One region of the Janthinobacterium sp. 75 genome, then DNA from elsewhere that is predicted to be linked to it. Evidence: predicted binding sites of a transcription regulator. Region 1 holds the regulator's gene; each other region holds the start of a gene.
What was found. The regulator FNR, encoded in region 1, switches genes on or off when oxygen is low (the NO sensors DNR and NnrR bind a similar motif). The targets are predictions, from matches to a motif close to TTGATNNNNATCAA.
Positions count from the first base shown of each region.

Region 2: the regulator FNR is predicted to act here: its motif matches at 1,486-1,499, upstream of C8C89_RS17205 (PAS domain-containing methyl-accepting chemotaxis protein).
Region 3: the regulator FNR is predicted to act here: its motif matches at 2,084-2,097, upstream of C8C89_RS13440 (OmpW family outer membrane protein).
Region 4: the regulator FNR is predicted to act here: its motif matches at 1,683-1,696, upstream of C8C89_RS01380 (universal stress protein).

Region 1 covers NZ_SORD01000001.1:977,349-980,904, forward strand. Annotated here, with positions in the region: gene C8C89_RS04590 (response regulator) at 1-1,355, opposite strand, end outside; gene fnr (fumarate/nitrate reduction transcriptional regulator Fnr) at 1,595-2,353, shown strand; gene C8C89_RS04600 (FixH family protein) at 2,357-2,881, opposite strand; gene ccoG (cytochrome c oxidase accessory protein CcoG) at 2,936-3,556, opposite strand, start outside.
Region 2 covers NZ_SORD01000001.1:3,771,847-3,775,402, forward strand. Annotated here, with positions in the region: gene C8C89_RS17205 (PAS domain-containing methyl-accepting chemotaxis protein) at 1-1,232, opposite strand, end outside; gene C8C89_RS17210 (3-hydroxyacyl-CoA dehydrogenase NAD-binding domain-containing protein) at 1,847-3,556, shown strand, end outside.
Region 3 covers NZ_SORD01000001.1:2,940,173-2,943,728, forward strand. Annotated here, with positions in the region: gene C8C89_RS13425 (MerR family transcriptional regulator) at 1-344, opposite strand, end outside; gene fur (ferric iron uptake transcriptional regulator) at 416-853, opposite strand; gene C8C89_RS13435 (LysR family transcriptional regulator) at 1,105-2,001, shown strand; gene C8C89_RS13440 (OmpW family outer membrane protein) at 2,163-2,780, shown strand; gene C8C89_RS13445 (MetQ/NlpA family ABC transporter substrate-binding protein) at 2,861-3,556, opposite strand, start outside.
Region 4 covers NZ_SORD01000001.1:283,987-287,542, reverse strand. Annotated here, with positions in the region: gene C8C89_RS01385 (murein transglycosylase A) at 1-1,150, shown strand, start outside; gene C8C89_RS01380 (universal stress protein) at 1,191-1,628, opposite strand; gene C8C89_RS01375 (MFS transporter) at 1,766-3,067, opposite strand; gene C8C89_RS01370 (enoyl-CoA hydratase) at 3,144-3,556, shown strand, end outside.

The DNA of each region.
Region 1 (3,556 bases):
GACAATTCCATGCGGCGCGCTTCGATCTTCGAATAATCGAGCACGTCGTTGAGGATGCCCAGCAGCGACTGGCCCGCCACGCGCACCATGGTCAGATACTTGCGCTGTTCCGTGTCGAGCCTGGTATTGCCCAGCAAATAGACCATGCCCAGCACGGCATTGAGGGGCGTGCGGATTTCATGGCTCATGTTGGCCACGAAGTCGCTCTTCGCCCGGTTGGCCGCCTCGGCCCGGTCGCGCTCCAGTTCCAGTTCCGCCGCGCGCGATTCGAGTTCCTGCTGCAGGCGGTCGCGTTCGCACATCAGGCCGTTGAACGCCTCCGTCAGTTCGCCGATCTCGTCGCGCTGCTGCACTGGCACGGGCGTGAAGCGGCTGCCGCTGGTGCGCAGGGCCAGCAGGGTGTCGCGCAGGCGCACCAGCGGCGACAGCAGGCGCACGGTAACCCAGCCCAGAACAAAAGCGGCCAGCAGCGAAGCGAGGATGCTCCACAGCACCAGCCGGTACAGCACGCCATCAAACGGTTCGAAGGCATCCTCGATGGGTAGCGAGGCGGCCAGCAGCCAGTTCACCGATTTCAGGCGCTTGAAGCTGTTGACGGCCGTGATGCCGCGGCTGTTGGTGCTGACCATGCTGCCTTCGCCATCGTCCTTCAGCATCTGGGTGGTCGTCAGGTTGGCGTTCGGCTGGCGCGGCTGCAGCAAACGGCTGGTATCGGGGTGCAGCACGTAGCGCGGCACGGCGCCGCGCGTGAGAATGAAGTAATAGCCGCTCTTGCCGATCTTTTCCGAGCGCAGGCGCCCCAGCAGGTTGTCCTTGTACAGGCGCAGCACGCCGATCACCACACCGGCTACCTTGCCATCGGCGGTGAGCACGGGCGCCACCATCTGCACGATGGGCATGCCGCTCGATTTGCCCAGCATCGGCTCGGTGATCATGGGCTGGCGCGTGCGCAGGACGGTCTGGAAATACTCGCGCTCGGCAACGTTGATGCCCGCGCGGCCCGTGACCAGCGGCATGTCGGCCACGATGGCGCCTTGCGCATCGAGCACCAGCACGTCGTCGAACAGCACCAGCATCGAGCGGCGCGCATAGTATTCGCGCAGCTTGGCGGGTTGGGCGATCAATTCCGGCGGCTGCTGCCTGGCCGTCAGGGTGACGATTTGCAGCAGCATGCCCAGCTTGTCGTCGAGCTCGGCGGCGGTGCGGGTGATCAGGGCAGATTGCTGGCTCAGCAGTACTCGCGTGAAGTCAGCGCGCATGTGCTGCAACTGGATCATGGTGACCAGTGCAATCATGGCGATCGAGGTCAGGCTGGTGGCCAAGGCGACTTTTGCTTTGATGCCGAGAGGCTTCATGATTTCCTTTTCAGTACCGGGCGGCACAGGCGGCAGATAATGCTGTCAGGAATTTTCCTATCAATACATCAACTTGGCAAGCGGTGCCGCGCAAATTGCCCTCGCTGCAAGGGCTTTTGACGATGTTGCCATATAATTAAAGTCAGAACGTCGTTTATTCAGCGCAATTGGGGTGAAATTGGCACACGGCAACCGTGTATGCAGTAAACTCGGTATTGCATTTTCTAAAAGGTATCGACATGACTGAAGCGCTTCTCACTCCCACCTTGCCCACAGTGACCGTGGAAGCGTTGCGTGCGCGATGCTCGACCTGCAGCATGCATCAATTGTGCCTGCCGATGGGCCTCGATGTGGGCGACATGGACAGGCTGGACCAGATCATCGGCCGCCGCCGCAAGATCGTGCGCGGCGCCTCGCTGTTCCGCATCGGCGACTCGTTCCAGAACCTGTACGCGATCCGCCTGGGCCACTTCAAGACGTACCAGATCAATCCGGGTGGCGAAGAGCAGGTGACGGGCTTCCAGATGGCAGGAGAACTGCTGGGCATGGACGCCATCAGCGCCGACCGCCACCACTGTAATGCGGTGGCGCTGGAGGATAGCGAAGTGTGTGAAATCCCGTTTTCCAGCCTGGAACAATTGCTGGGCAGTATGCCTACCCTGCTGCGCCATTTCCACCGGATGATGAGCCAGGAAATCACGCGCGAGCAAAGCGTCATGCTGTTGCTGGGCAATATGCAGGCGACGCAGCGCTTTGCCGCCTTCATCGTCAACCTGGCCTCGCGCTATGAGGCGCGCGGCTATTCGGGCAGCAATTTCCAGCTGCGCATGTCGCGCGAGGAAATCGGCAACTACCTGGGCCTGACCATCGAAAGCGTCAGCCGCTTATTGTCGAAATTCAAGAAGGAAGGCTGGCTGCGCGTCTCCAACCGCGAGATCGAGATCTTGCAGCCGGCCAAGTTGAAGGCCATTACGGCCGGTACGGACGTCTGCAAGTAAGTCTTACAGCTCTTCATCCGCGTGCAGCGCGATGCTGCGCTGCAGCGGCCAGGTCCAGATGCCGGACAGGCGCCACTCGCGTTTGTCGTTTTCCACCAGCACTTGCCAGCGGCTGCGCTCGAGCATCGGCAGCGCTACCGAGAAGTTGCCGGCCGCATCGGGCTGCACCAGCAGCTTGATATCTTTTTCCGGCAAGGTCGCATGCGCCAGATGCAGCTGCAGCGGACCCTGGTAAGCCTTGCCGAAGCTGTGCACGGAACCACTGAGGCGCGCTGACGCCACGTCATACGACAGGCTGGTATCCATCGCCAGGTCGCTGGCGACAGTATCGCGCCGCAAGTCCTGGTTGATCGCCTTTCCCTGCTTGTAGTAATCGCCCACCACCAGCGCATCAGGCTGCGTAAACGCGATATAGCCCATGAAGCTGCCGACGACCACGGACAGGCCGGGACCGATCATCAGCAGCCATGGCCAGCGATGCTTGTACCACGGGGCAACGGGGGCTTGCAGCTTGAGACTGTCGGACATGATATTTCTCCTGTTTAATCGGCCAATCCCCATCCGGGGACTGGCCTTCCTACATTAGCGCGGTACGATGAATACCGCGCTTTCACGCACATGCAACGATGGGTCGTCCAGCGAGTGCAATTCGATCGCAATCTTGTTCGAACCCTTCTCGCCCACGCCGTGCGGCACGCGCAGGCGGATCGGCCAGCCCAGCGTTTCCGTCGGCTGCAAGGTCACTTCTTCGCGCGTCAGCAAGGTCAGGCCCTGCAAGCCGGAAGCGCTGATTTTAAAATGCTGGGTTTGCTCCGAGGTGTTCATGATCTGCAAGCGGTAAACGTTTTCGATCATGCCGTCTTCCACTTCGCGTCCCATCGAACCGCGGTCGCGTATCACGTCCATTTTCAGGGGCGTGCGCAGGGCCAGCGAAGTACACACGGCGATGATGATCAGGGCCAGGATGGAAGTGTAGATCAGCACGCGCGGGCGCATGGCGCGCTGGCGGATCTGCTTCGAACTGAAGTTGTTTTCCATCGCATGGTCGGTACTGTAGCGTACCAGTCCCCGCGGCCGGTCGACCTTGTCCATCACGCTGTTGCAGGCGTCGACGCAGGCGGCGCAGCCGATGCATTCATACTGCAGGCCGTTGCGGATATCGATGCCGGTCGGGCATACCTGCACGCACAGGGTGCAGTCGAT
Region 2 (3,556 bases), 2.8 Mb from region 1:
TCGACGATCATCTTGCTGATGCCGCCGGCCAGCAGGTCGATCGGCTCGTCGCCCTCAGGCACGATATTGCAGGTCAGATCGCCTTGCGCAGCGCGCGCCACCGAATCGAGCAGGGCGTTGACCTTGCGGCTGTCGTTGGCGGCCTTGGATTGGATGCTGTTTTCCAGGTTCACCTGTTCGCTGATGTCGATGGCGAACTTGACTACCTTGTACGGCTTGCCGTTCAAGTCCAGGATGGGGTTGTAGGTGGCCTGTATCCACACCACCTTGCCATGGTTGCCCAGGCGCTTGTAGCGTCCCGCATCGAATTCGCCGCGGTTGAGCTTTTGCCAGAATTTCTTGTACTCGGCGCTGCTGGCAAACTCGGGCTCGCAGAACATGCGGTGGTGCTCGCCCTGGATATCGCTCAAGTCGTAATCCATGACGGCGAGGAAATTATCGTTCGCGTCCAGCACATTGCCCTGCATGTCGAATTCGATCACGGCCTGCGCCTTGCCGATGGCGCTGACCTTGCCTTCGTATTCGGCGTTGCGCTTTTTCAGGGCCGTCACGTCGCTGGCGAACTTGACCACCTTGAAGGGCCGGCCTTCCACGTCAAAAATGGGGTTGTACGAGGCATTGAGCCAGATTTCGCGGCCATCCTTGGTGAGGCGCTTGTATTCGCCCGCATCAAACTGGCCTTGTCCCAGCTTATGCCAGAATTGCACGTACTCGTCGCTCCTGGCGTATTCGGGCAGGCAAAACATGCGGTGGTGCTGGCCCTTGATCTCGTCGAGCGTGTAGCCGACGGACTTGAGGAAATTGTCGTTGGCGTCGAGGATGGTGCCGTCGAGCCGGAACTCGATCACGGCCTGGGCCTTGCTGATGGCATCGATCTTGCCCTCGTAATCGGCATTGCGGCGTTTGCTGGCCGTGATGTCGGTGGCAAACTTGATGACTTTATACGGCTTGCCATCCGCATCGAGGATGGGGTTGTAGGAAGCGTTGATCCACACTTCGCGACCATCCTTGGCACGGCGCTTGTATTCGCCATGGTCGAATTCGCCACGGCCCAGTTTGTCCCAGAAGTCGGCGTATTCGGACGTTTTCACATACTCGGCGTCGCAGAAGATGGCATGGTGCTTGCCTTGCACTTCGGCCAAGGTGTAGCCGAGGACGCGCAGGAAATTGTCATTCGCATGCAGGATGGTGCCGTCGAGTTCGAATTCGATGACGGCCTGGACACGGTTCAATGCAGTATTTATCGCTTGTAAGTCCAAATCCTGGGAGTGGCTGACATGGCTGGCTGCGTCCATAGTATTTCCTTCAATGTGAGAAGAGAAAGGGGTGGCGATAATACTGACAGCTAATGACGATATAAAACGCTTGCATCATTACCCGGAAAGGGCGGGTGTGATAATCGGTGAGAATCTGCACGAGATAACAAAATCGAACACGGCGGTATCGGGCGGCATTGCTACATAATACTAAATCAGTTGCAGAGTATTGATTTGAATCAATAATTTTATTATTCCTCAGCGCCATGAGAAAAACAAGTGGCCTGAATAAATAATGCTGAAAGTGTCGCCAGTGGCCTGCGCATGGATAGGAAGGCATATTCAGCAGATTATAAAACGCTGTTTTACTTGTTGTTTTTTATTTATTTAAATGAATATGTTATCGATAGTTGCTGGCCCTTTTTTCCGAGGGGGCGGCCAGCCGGCGTGGGCGATGTTGTACCATGACGTCAGGCACAGGCGCTGCGCGCGTCGAGATAAAAATAATACGAGCGTTCTTTTATGCGGTATAGTAAAGCTTCATCCCTTGCAACCACCTCATCGCTGAGCAAAATCAATAAGGAAGAGACATGAGTGCTGAATATCAAGTGAACGGCGCTGTTGCCGTCATTACCCTCGCCAATCCGCCCGTCAATGGGCTGGGCCTGGCGACGCGCACTGCCGCCGTCGCGGGCATCCGCCAGGCGCTGGCGGACGAGGCCGTCAAAGCCATCGTCATTACGGGCGCCGGCAAGGCATTTTCGGGCGGTGCCGATATCAAGGAATTCAATTCGCCCAAGGCGCTCACGGAACCGACACTGCACACCCTGATCAACGTCGTCGAACAATCCACCAAACCGGTGGTGGCGGCCATCCACAGCGTCTGCATGGGCGGCGGCCTGGAGCTGGCGCTGGGCTGCAACTACCGTGTGGCCGCGCCAGGCGCGCAAATGGCCTTGCCTGAAGTCAAGCTCGGCATCTTGCCGGGCGCGGGCGGCACGCAGCGCCTGCCGCGTGTGCTGGGCCTGGAAATGGCCTTGAACATGATCGTTTCGGGCACGCCCGTGGCGTCCGAAAAACTGGCCGGCACGGCCCTGTTCGATGAAGTCATCGCCCCCGGCGCCGACTTGCTGAAAGCCGCCGTAGCCTTCGCCACCAAGGTGGCTGATGTGCGCCCGCTGCCGAAAGTGCGCGAGCGCAAGGTCGATTACCCTCACCATGAAGCCTTCCTGCAGTTTTCGCGCAATACGGTGAAAGCCATGTCCGGCCCATTCCCCGCGCCGCTGAAATGCGTCGATGCCGTGGCGGCCGCCGTGACGATGAAGTTCGAGGATGGCTTGAAGTACGAGCGCGAGCTGTTCATGCAACTGGTGCAGTCGCCCGAGTCGAAAGCCCTGCGCCATGCCTTCTTCGCCGAGCGCGTTGCCAGCAAGGTGCCCGACGTGCCGGCCGACACACCCGTGCGCAGCATCGCCAGCGCGGCGATTGTCGGTGCCGGCACCATGGGCGCCGGCATCGCCATGAATTTCGCCAACGCGGGCATTCCCGTGAAGCTATTGGAAACGCAGCAGGAAGCGCTGGACAAGGGCCTGGCCACCATCCGCAAGAATTACGAGAACACGGTGAAGAAGGGCAAACTGACGCAAGAGAAGGCCGAGCAGCGCATCGCCCTGATCAGCGGCACGCTGGCGTATGCTGACATTGCGCAAGCCGACATCGTCATCGAAGCCGTCTTCGAGGAGCTGGGCGTGAAGGAAACCGTCTTCAGGCAGCTCGATGCCGTCATGAAGCCGGGCGCCATCCTCGCTTCGAACACCTCGACTCTGGACCTGGACAAGATCGCCGCGTTTACCCAGCGTCCGCAAGACGTGATCGGCACGCACTTCTTCAGCCCCGCAAACGTCATGAAGCTGCTGGAAATCGTGCGTGGCAAGGAAACGGGCAAGGACGTGCTGGCGACGGCACTGGCGCTGTCGAAAAAGCTGAAAAAGACGGGCGTCGTCTCGGGCGTGTGCGACGGTTTCATCGGTAACCGCATGATCGAGCAATACAGCCGGCAGGCCGGCTTCCTGCTAGAAGAAGGCTGTCTGCCGGAACAGGTCGACAAGGCGGTCGAGAAATTCGGTTTTGCCATGGGCCCGTTCCGCATGGGCGACCTGGCCGGCAACGACATCGGATGGGCCATTCGCAAGCGCCGCACTGTGGAAAAGCCGGAAGTGACGTATTCGAAGACGGCCGATTTGCTGTGTGAATTGAAACGCTATGGCCAGAAGGCGGGCGCCGGCTGGTATGACTACAAG
Region 3 (3,556 bases), 2.0 Mb from region 1:
TGGCGTGCCAGGCAGTCGCTGATTTCCGTGTCGATATCGGCCAGCTGCGCGTCGAGCTGGCGCAGGCGGGCGATATCCTGCTGTATCTGTGCGCGCTTGGCGGCGATGTGGCGCGACAGGGCGGCCCAGTCCGTGTTGTCGCCGGCCAGGATGGGCAGCAGCTCGGCCAGGCGGAATCCCAGGGCCTGCGCCTGGCGTATGAGCCTGACTTGCGCCAGGTCTTGCTTCGTGTAGACGCGGTAGGCGCCGGAACGGCGCACGTCGCCCAGCAAGCCCAGCGTTTCATAGTGGCGCAAGGCCTTGGGCGAGGTGCCCGCCAGGCGGGCGATTTCTCCGATGTACATGCGTGTCCTTTGTCGAGCTTGCGCGCAGTGTAGCGCAGGCAAGGTGCCGAGCGCTATGCTGCGCGCTGGCCTCAGGCCCGGCGTGGCGGAATTTTCTTCGCCGTGCACTCGGCGCAGGTGCCGTACAGCGACAGCGCGTGCTCGTGCAGCACGAAGCCCCGCTCGGTGGCGATTTCATTCTGGCGCAGTTCGATGCCTTCATCGACAAATTCATCGACCTTGCCACAACCCGTGCAAACCAGGTGGTCGTGGTGCTGGCCTTCATTGAGTTCGAAGACGGCATGGCCCGATTCGAAATGCCGGCGAAACAGGATGCCCGCTTCGGCAAACTGCATCAGCACGCGGTAGATGGTGGCCAGGCCGACGTCGATCTTTTCGGCCAGCAAGAGTTTGTAGACATCGTCCGCACTCAGGTGCTTGATGCCTCCTTCTTGAAACAGCTGCAGAATCCGCAAGCGGGGGATAGTCACTTTCAAGCCCGAATCACGCAGTTCCCTCAAAATATCCATGTCTCCCATTCCTTTTATGATCGCCGGAGCGCACGCCCCAGCGTGAATCTGCATTATATCGCAAATGATAATCATTACCATTCTCATGTGCGAACTGGGGATAGTATGCGGTGCAGTCAGCTGGGAAGCCAGTGACCTCGGCGCAAGTGACGATTGCTTGGCGGGCAACTGATACCAGGGTGTTCGTTCAATATGGAAAAGTGGCGCTCAAATCGATACACTGTGCAGCAGGAAATAATAATGGAGGGGGTGTGGACCGATTTGATGCAATGCGTCTGTTTACCCGCATCGTCGAGCTGCGCAGTTTCACGCAGGCGGCGCATGACCTTGGCTATCCGAAGGCGACCGTCACGCATGCGATCAAGCAACTCGAAGCGCGGCTGGGCGTGCGCCTGCTGCAGCGGACCACGCGGCAGGTGACGCCCACGCCCGATGGCGAGGCGTATTACCAGCGCTGCGTGTGCCTGCTGGCGGACCTGGAAGAAACGGAAGCCGTGTTTTCCTCGGCGCAGAAGCAGCCGGCAGGCAAGTTGCGCATCGACCTGCACGCGACCCTGGCCATGCATTTCGTCCTGCCCGTACTGGACCAGTTTTGCGCCCGCTATCCGCGGATCGAACTGGAAATTGGCATGGGCGACCGCCTCGTCGACCTGGTGCGCGAAGGCGTCGATTGCGTGCTGCGCGTGGGCGAATTGAGCGACTCGTCCATGGTGGCGCGCCGGCTGGCGCTGCTGGAACAGCTGACGTGCGCCAGCCCCGCCTACCTGGCCGCCCACGGTACGCCGGAGAATCTGGCGCAGCTCGATGGCCACCGCGCCGTGAATTTCTTTTCTACCCAGACGGGCAAGGTCTGGCCCTTCGATTTCAAGGTGGCAGGACAGCGGCACAGCGTGGCCTTGCCGGGCACCGTATCGGTCAACAATGCCGACGCGTATCACGCCTGCTGCCGCGCGGGCCTGGGCTTGATCCAGGCACCCCGCTACCACCTGGAGCAGGCGCTGGCAGCTGGCGAGCTGGTGGAAGTGCTGCGGGACTGTCGTCCCGACCCGCTGCCCGTGTCCGTGCTGTACCCCCATCACCGGCAATTGTCGGCGCGCGTGCGCGTGTTTGCCGATTGGGTCGCCAGCCTGTTTGACGGCGTGCATTAATTGGTATGGTCGCGCTGCGCTGCGGCATTTTCTTGACCTGGGCAAAGAAAAAAATCCCTCTAGTGATGCCATCTAGCACTATTTGATGTGGATCAAAGTTTTTGTTGCACTGCACTCTTAGACTTCGCAGCGTTACTTAACGACAAAAAGAGGGAACTAGAATGAAGAAGTCCGCAACTGCAGCAGCAATCGTCCTGGCCGCCATCGGCGCATTCGCCGGCAATGCAATGGCTCAGGAAAGCCCATGGCTGGTGCGCGCGCGCGCCGTGCACATCGATCCGGCCGATAAATCTGCTCCTGTTGGTGGTGTCGGTGCATCCGACCGCTTGCATGTGAGCAGCAAGACGATTCCTGAAATCGATATTTCGTACTTCTTTACCCCGAATATCGCTGCCGAGTTGATCCTGACCTACCCGCAAAAGCATGACGTCAAGCTCGACGGCAACAATATCGGTACCTTCAAACACCTGCCGCCGACCCTGTCGCTGCAATACCACTTCATGCCTGAAAAACAGTTCAGCCCTTACGTGGGTGCCGGCATCAACTACACGAATATTTCGGACGTGAAATTGCTGAACGGCGCCGGCCGCCTGGAGCATGACAGCTGGGGTTACTCGCTGCAAGCCGGTGTCGACTACAAGCTGGACAAGAACTGGTCCCTGAACTTCGACATCAAGAAAGTGCAGATCCGCAGCGACGTCTTCATCGGTGGCGCCAAGGCCAGCGAAGTCAAGGTCGATCCTGTCCTGATCGGTGTAGGCGTCGGTTACCGCTTCTAAGCATGGCATGACAGCGCCTGCGTGGCGCGCACAATAAAAAAGGACGGCTTTGCCGTCCTTTTTACATTAGCTGCAGCGGTTTATTTTTTCAGCGTCTTTTCCAGTGCCAGCTGGTAATCCGTCTTTTCGTAGCCGGGCAGGTATTTGTTCGTCGCGTCGAGGAAGGCGCGCGAGCGGTAGGCCGCTTCCAGGTCCTTGACCCATGGCTTGGCTTTGTCGGCCGTGCGGATGGCCACCAGGTTGATGTAGCTGTCCGAGATCTTTTCCACGCTCAGGGCCGACGTCAGCTTCATGCCGGCGGCCAGGGCGAAGTTGCCATTGACGAAGGCGTAGTCGGCGTCCGCCAGCGAACGCGGCAGCTGCGCCGCTTCCAGCGGCACCAGTTTCAGCTTCTTCGGGTTTTCCAGCACGTCACGCTCGGAAGCGCGCAGCGGATCGACGTGCGGTTTCAGTTTGATCCAGCCCATCTTGGCCAGCATCACGAGCGCGCGCGCCTGGTTGGTCGGATCGTTCGGCATGGTGATGGTGGCGCCGTTCTTCACTTCGGCCAGCGTTTTCTGTTTGCCGCCGTACAGGCCGATCGGCATGGTCGGCACGGTGATGAGGGGGCTCAAGGGCAGCTTGTTATCGGTGGCGAACTTGGTCAGGTAGACGATGTGCTGGAACACGTTGGCGTCCAGCGAGCCTTCGGCCAGCGCGTAGTTCGGCTGCACGTAGTCGTTGAATTCGACGATCTTGACCTTGTAGCCCTGTTTTTCCAGAATGGGCTTGATGCC
Region 4 (3,556 bases), 690 kb from region 1:
CGCTGCCTCCAGCGGTAAGGCGCCCGCCATTGCTCCGACCGTCGTCAAGCCTGTACCTGCCAAGCCGGCGGATGCCAAGGATGCCACGGATGTGGCGGCGCCCACTTTTGTGCCCGCCAAGTTTGCCGCCTTGCCAGGTTGGGCCCGCGACGACATGCGCGCCGCCTGGCCAGCGTTCATGGCTTCGTGCGGGGTGCTGGTGAAACGCCCGGACTGGAAGGAGTCGTGCACGATTGCGCGCCAGGTGAATGCGGATAGCGACAAGGCCATCCGCCTGTTCTTCGAGACCTTCTTTGTGCCCAATCAAGTCGTTACCGCCGATGGCGCCAGTACCGGTTTGGTGACCGGCTATTACGAACCGCTGCTGCACGGGGCGCGCAAGCGCGGCGGTCCATATCAGACACCGCTGTACAAGGTGCCCGACGATCTGGTCTCGGTCGATTTGTCCGGCGTATATCCGGAATTGAAGAATATGCGCTTGCGCGGCAAGCTGGTCGGCAAGAAGGTGATACCGTATGCGACCCGTGCCGACATCGAGCGCGCCACGTCCGTCACGGGTAAGGAATTGCTGTGGGTGGATGACGAAGTCGAAGCGTTCTTCCTGCAGGTGCAGGGTTCCGGGCGCGTGCAGCTGACCGATACGCAGGAAACCGTGCGCGTGGCGTACGCGGACCAGAACGGTCACCCGTACAAATCGATCGGACGTTACCTGGTCGACAAGGGCGAGCTGACGCTGAGCCAGGCGTCCGCGCAGGGCATCAAGGCGTGGATCGCCGGCCATCCCACGCGCAAAGATGAATTGTTCAACGCTAACCCGAGCTATGTCTTCTTCAAGGAAGAGCGCCTGCCCGATCCCAAAGTGGGACCGAAGGGCGCATTGGGCGTGCCGTTGACGCCGCAGCGTTCGGTCGCCATCGATTCGCGCTTCCTGCCGCTGGGTGCGCCCGTGTTCCTGTCCACCACGCAAGCCAACAGCGAGATTCCCATGCAGCGCCTGGTGATGGCGCAGGATACGGGCGGCGCCATTCGCGGGCCCATCCGGGTCGATTACTTCTTTGGTTTCGGTGCGGAAGCGGCGGAGAACGCGGGCCGCATGAAGCAGAGCGGCGCCGTGTGGGTGTTGCTGCCGAAGCAGGCGCCGGCGCGCTGAGTTTGTCGCGGCGCCGGACGGGGATTGCGCTAGCGCAAGGTTAGCGCAGGACCATGACTGGCAGCTGGGTATGCGCCAGTACTTTTTGCGTTTCGCTGCCCACGAACAGCTTGTTCAAGCCTTTGCGGCCATGCGAGGCCATCAGGATGATGTCGCAATGGTAGGTTTGCGCCGCATTGACGATTTCCTCGTGTGGGCTGGGCGAGACGACGACTACGCCTTCGAAGGGCACGCCGACAGCGCGCGCCGCTTCGCCGATCTTGTCAACGGCGCGTTGCGAGGATTCCTGCATTTGTTGCTCGTACAAACCGGCGTCGAGCACGATGCCGCCATCGGCCATCGGCGAGAATGGGAAGGGCTGCACCACGCTGATGGTAACCAGCTTGGCCTTGTTCAATTGAGCGAAGGCGAGGGCCGTCTCGGCGGCTTTGTCGGACAGCGGCGAACCGTCGGTGGGAAATAAGATGGTGTTAAACATGACGTGCTCCTAGAGTGATGTAAGACAGCTTATGGATTTACATCAATGAAAACCTTGATGTAAATCAAACCTCACAGGCTTTGGCATGAATAGTGTCGCCAAGGCAATCTTTCAGCAGTGTATGCCCGTTCGTCGCTTCAGGTGCGCACGCTACGCAGCGGCGTGCCCCACACCATGGCGATGGTCAGTGCAATGCCGCCTGCCGCGATGCACGCCAGGCCATTGCGCACGCCAAAGTGTTGCGCTACCCAGCCGGCAGCCAGCGCGCCCAGCGGCGCCGTCGCCACCGTCAGGAAACGCATGGTCGAGGTCATGCGGCCCAGCATGGGGTCGGGCGTAACCTTCTGGCGCAAGCCCAGGTAGGGAATAAAGAACAGCATCACGCCGCAATCAAAAAAGAACATCAGCACGGCATATGCCACGGCGCTGGCAGCTGTGCTGCCGAACAAGGCGGCGGGGATGGTGGGCGTCAGGGCAAAGCACACGGAGGTGGAAGCGAGTCCGATCAGGATGGTTCTGCCGGCGCCATAGCGGCGCGTCAGCGGCTTGACGATAAAGGCGCTGAGCAGTACGCCGGCGCCACCGAGCATCTGCGTCATGCCCAGCACGCCAGGACTCATGCCCAGGTCGCGCGTGGCGAACAGCACCGTCAAGGCCATGCTGGCGTAAAACAGGAAGTGCCAGATGCCGGCGCCCCAGGCCAGCGCGCGCAGCAGTGGTTCACGCCAGACAAACAGCAAGCCGTCAGCGATGTCGCGCAGGGCGTGCTTGTCGGACGGCGCGGGACGCGGGTCGCGCACGCTCATGGCGCGCAGGTTGCAGACCGAAACTAAATAGCCACAAGCCGTGCACAGGATGGCGACGGGCGCCGACAAGACCTGAACCAGCACGCCGGCCAGGCCGGGACCGATCAGGCGCGAAGTCGATTCGGTGGCGGCAAATTTCGACTGCGCATCGATCAAGCCATCGCGGCCCACCAAAAAGGTCAGGAAAACCTGTTCGGCGCCGCCACCGACGACAAAGCCCGTGCCGATGATGAATCCCACTATATATAACCACGGCATCGACAGCACGCCGCACCAGTAGGCGACCGCCACGCTGGCCAGGGCCAGGCCCGACATGCTTTCGCTGAGCAGCATGATGGGGTGCTTGCTGCGCCGGTCCAGCAGTACGCCGACGGGCAAGCCGAAGAGGGCGAACGGCAGCGCCTGCAGGGCGACCAGCACCCCCATCTGTTCCGGCGTCGCATGCAGTAGCAGCACCGCGCACAGGGGCAGGGCCAGCGAGGTGATCTGGGCGCCGAAGCAATTGAGGCCGTTGCTGAACCATAGGCGGCGAAAATTGACGCTGGCGACGCTGCCGTCGCCGCGCAGGTAGCGGGCGCAGTACTGGAAGAGGGAGGTGAAAATACGCTGCTCGATAAAGGTGATCGGGCTCACAATAATAGCAGTGCGCCTGTCGTATCGCCGCCGTTAGCCGCTACAATCGTCACACCGTTCATCGAGAGGAGACACTATGCAATACGAAGACCTGATCATCGACATCCAGGACAAAGTGGCGGTCATCCGCCTGAATCGCCCGAAGGCGCTCAACGCCTTGAACGACAACATGATGAATGAGCTGGGCGACGCCCTGTTGAAGTTCGACGCGGATGACAATATCGGCTGTATCGTGCTCACGGGCAGCGAAAAGGCGTTTGCCGCTGGCGCCGACATCGCTGCCATGGCCGATTACACCTATCCGGACACCTTCACCCAGGGTTATATCAGCCGCAACTGGGAGCATATCTTGCGGGTGCGCAAACCCGTAGTGGGCGCCGTAGCGGGTTACGCACTCGGTGGCGGCTGCGAACTGGCCATGATGTGCGACTTCCTGATCGCTGCCGACAGCGCCAAATTTGGCCAGCCGGAAATCAAGGTGGGTGTCAC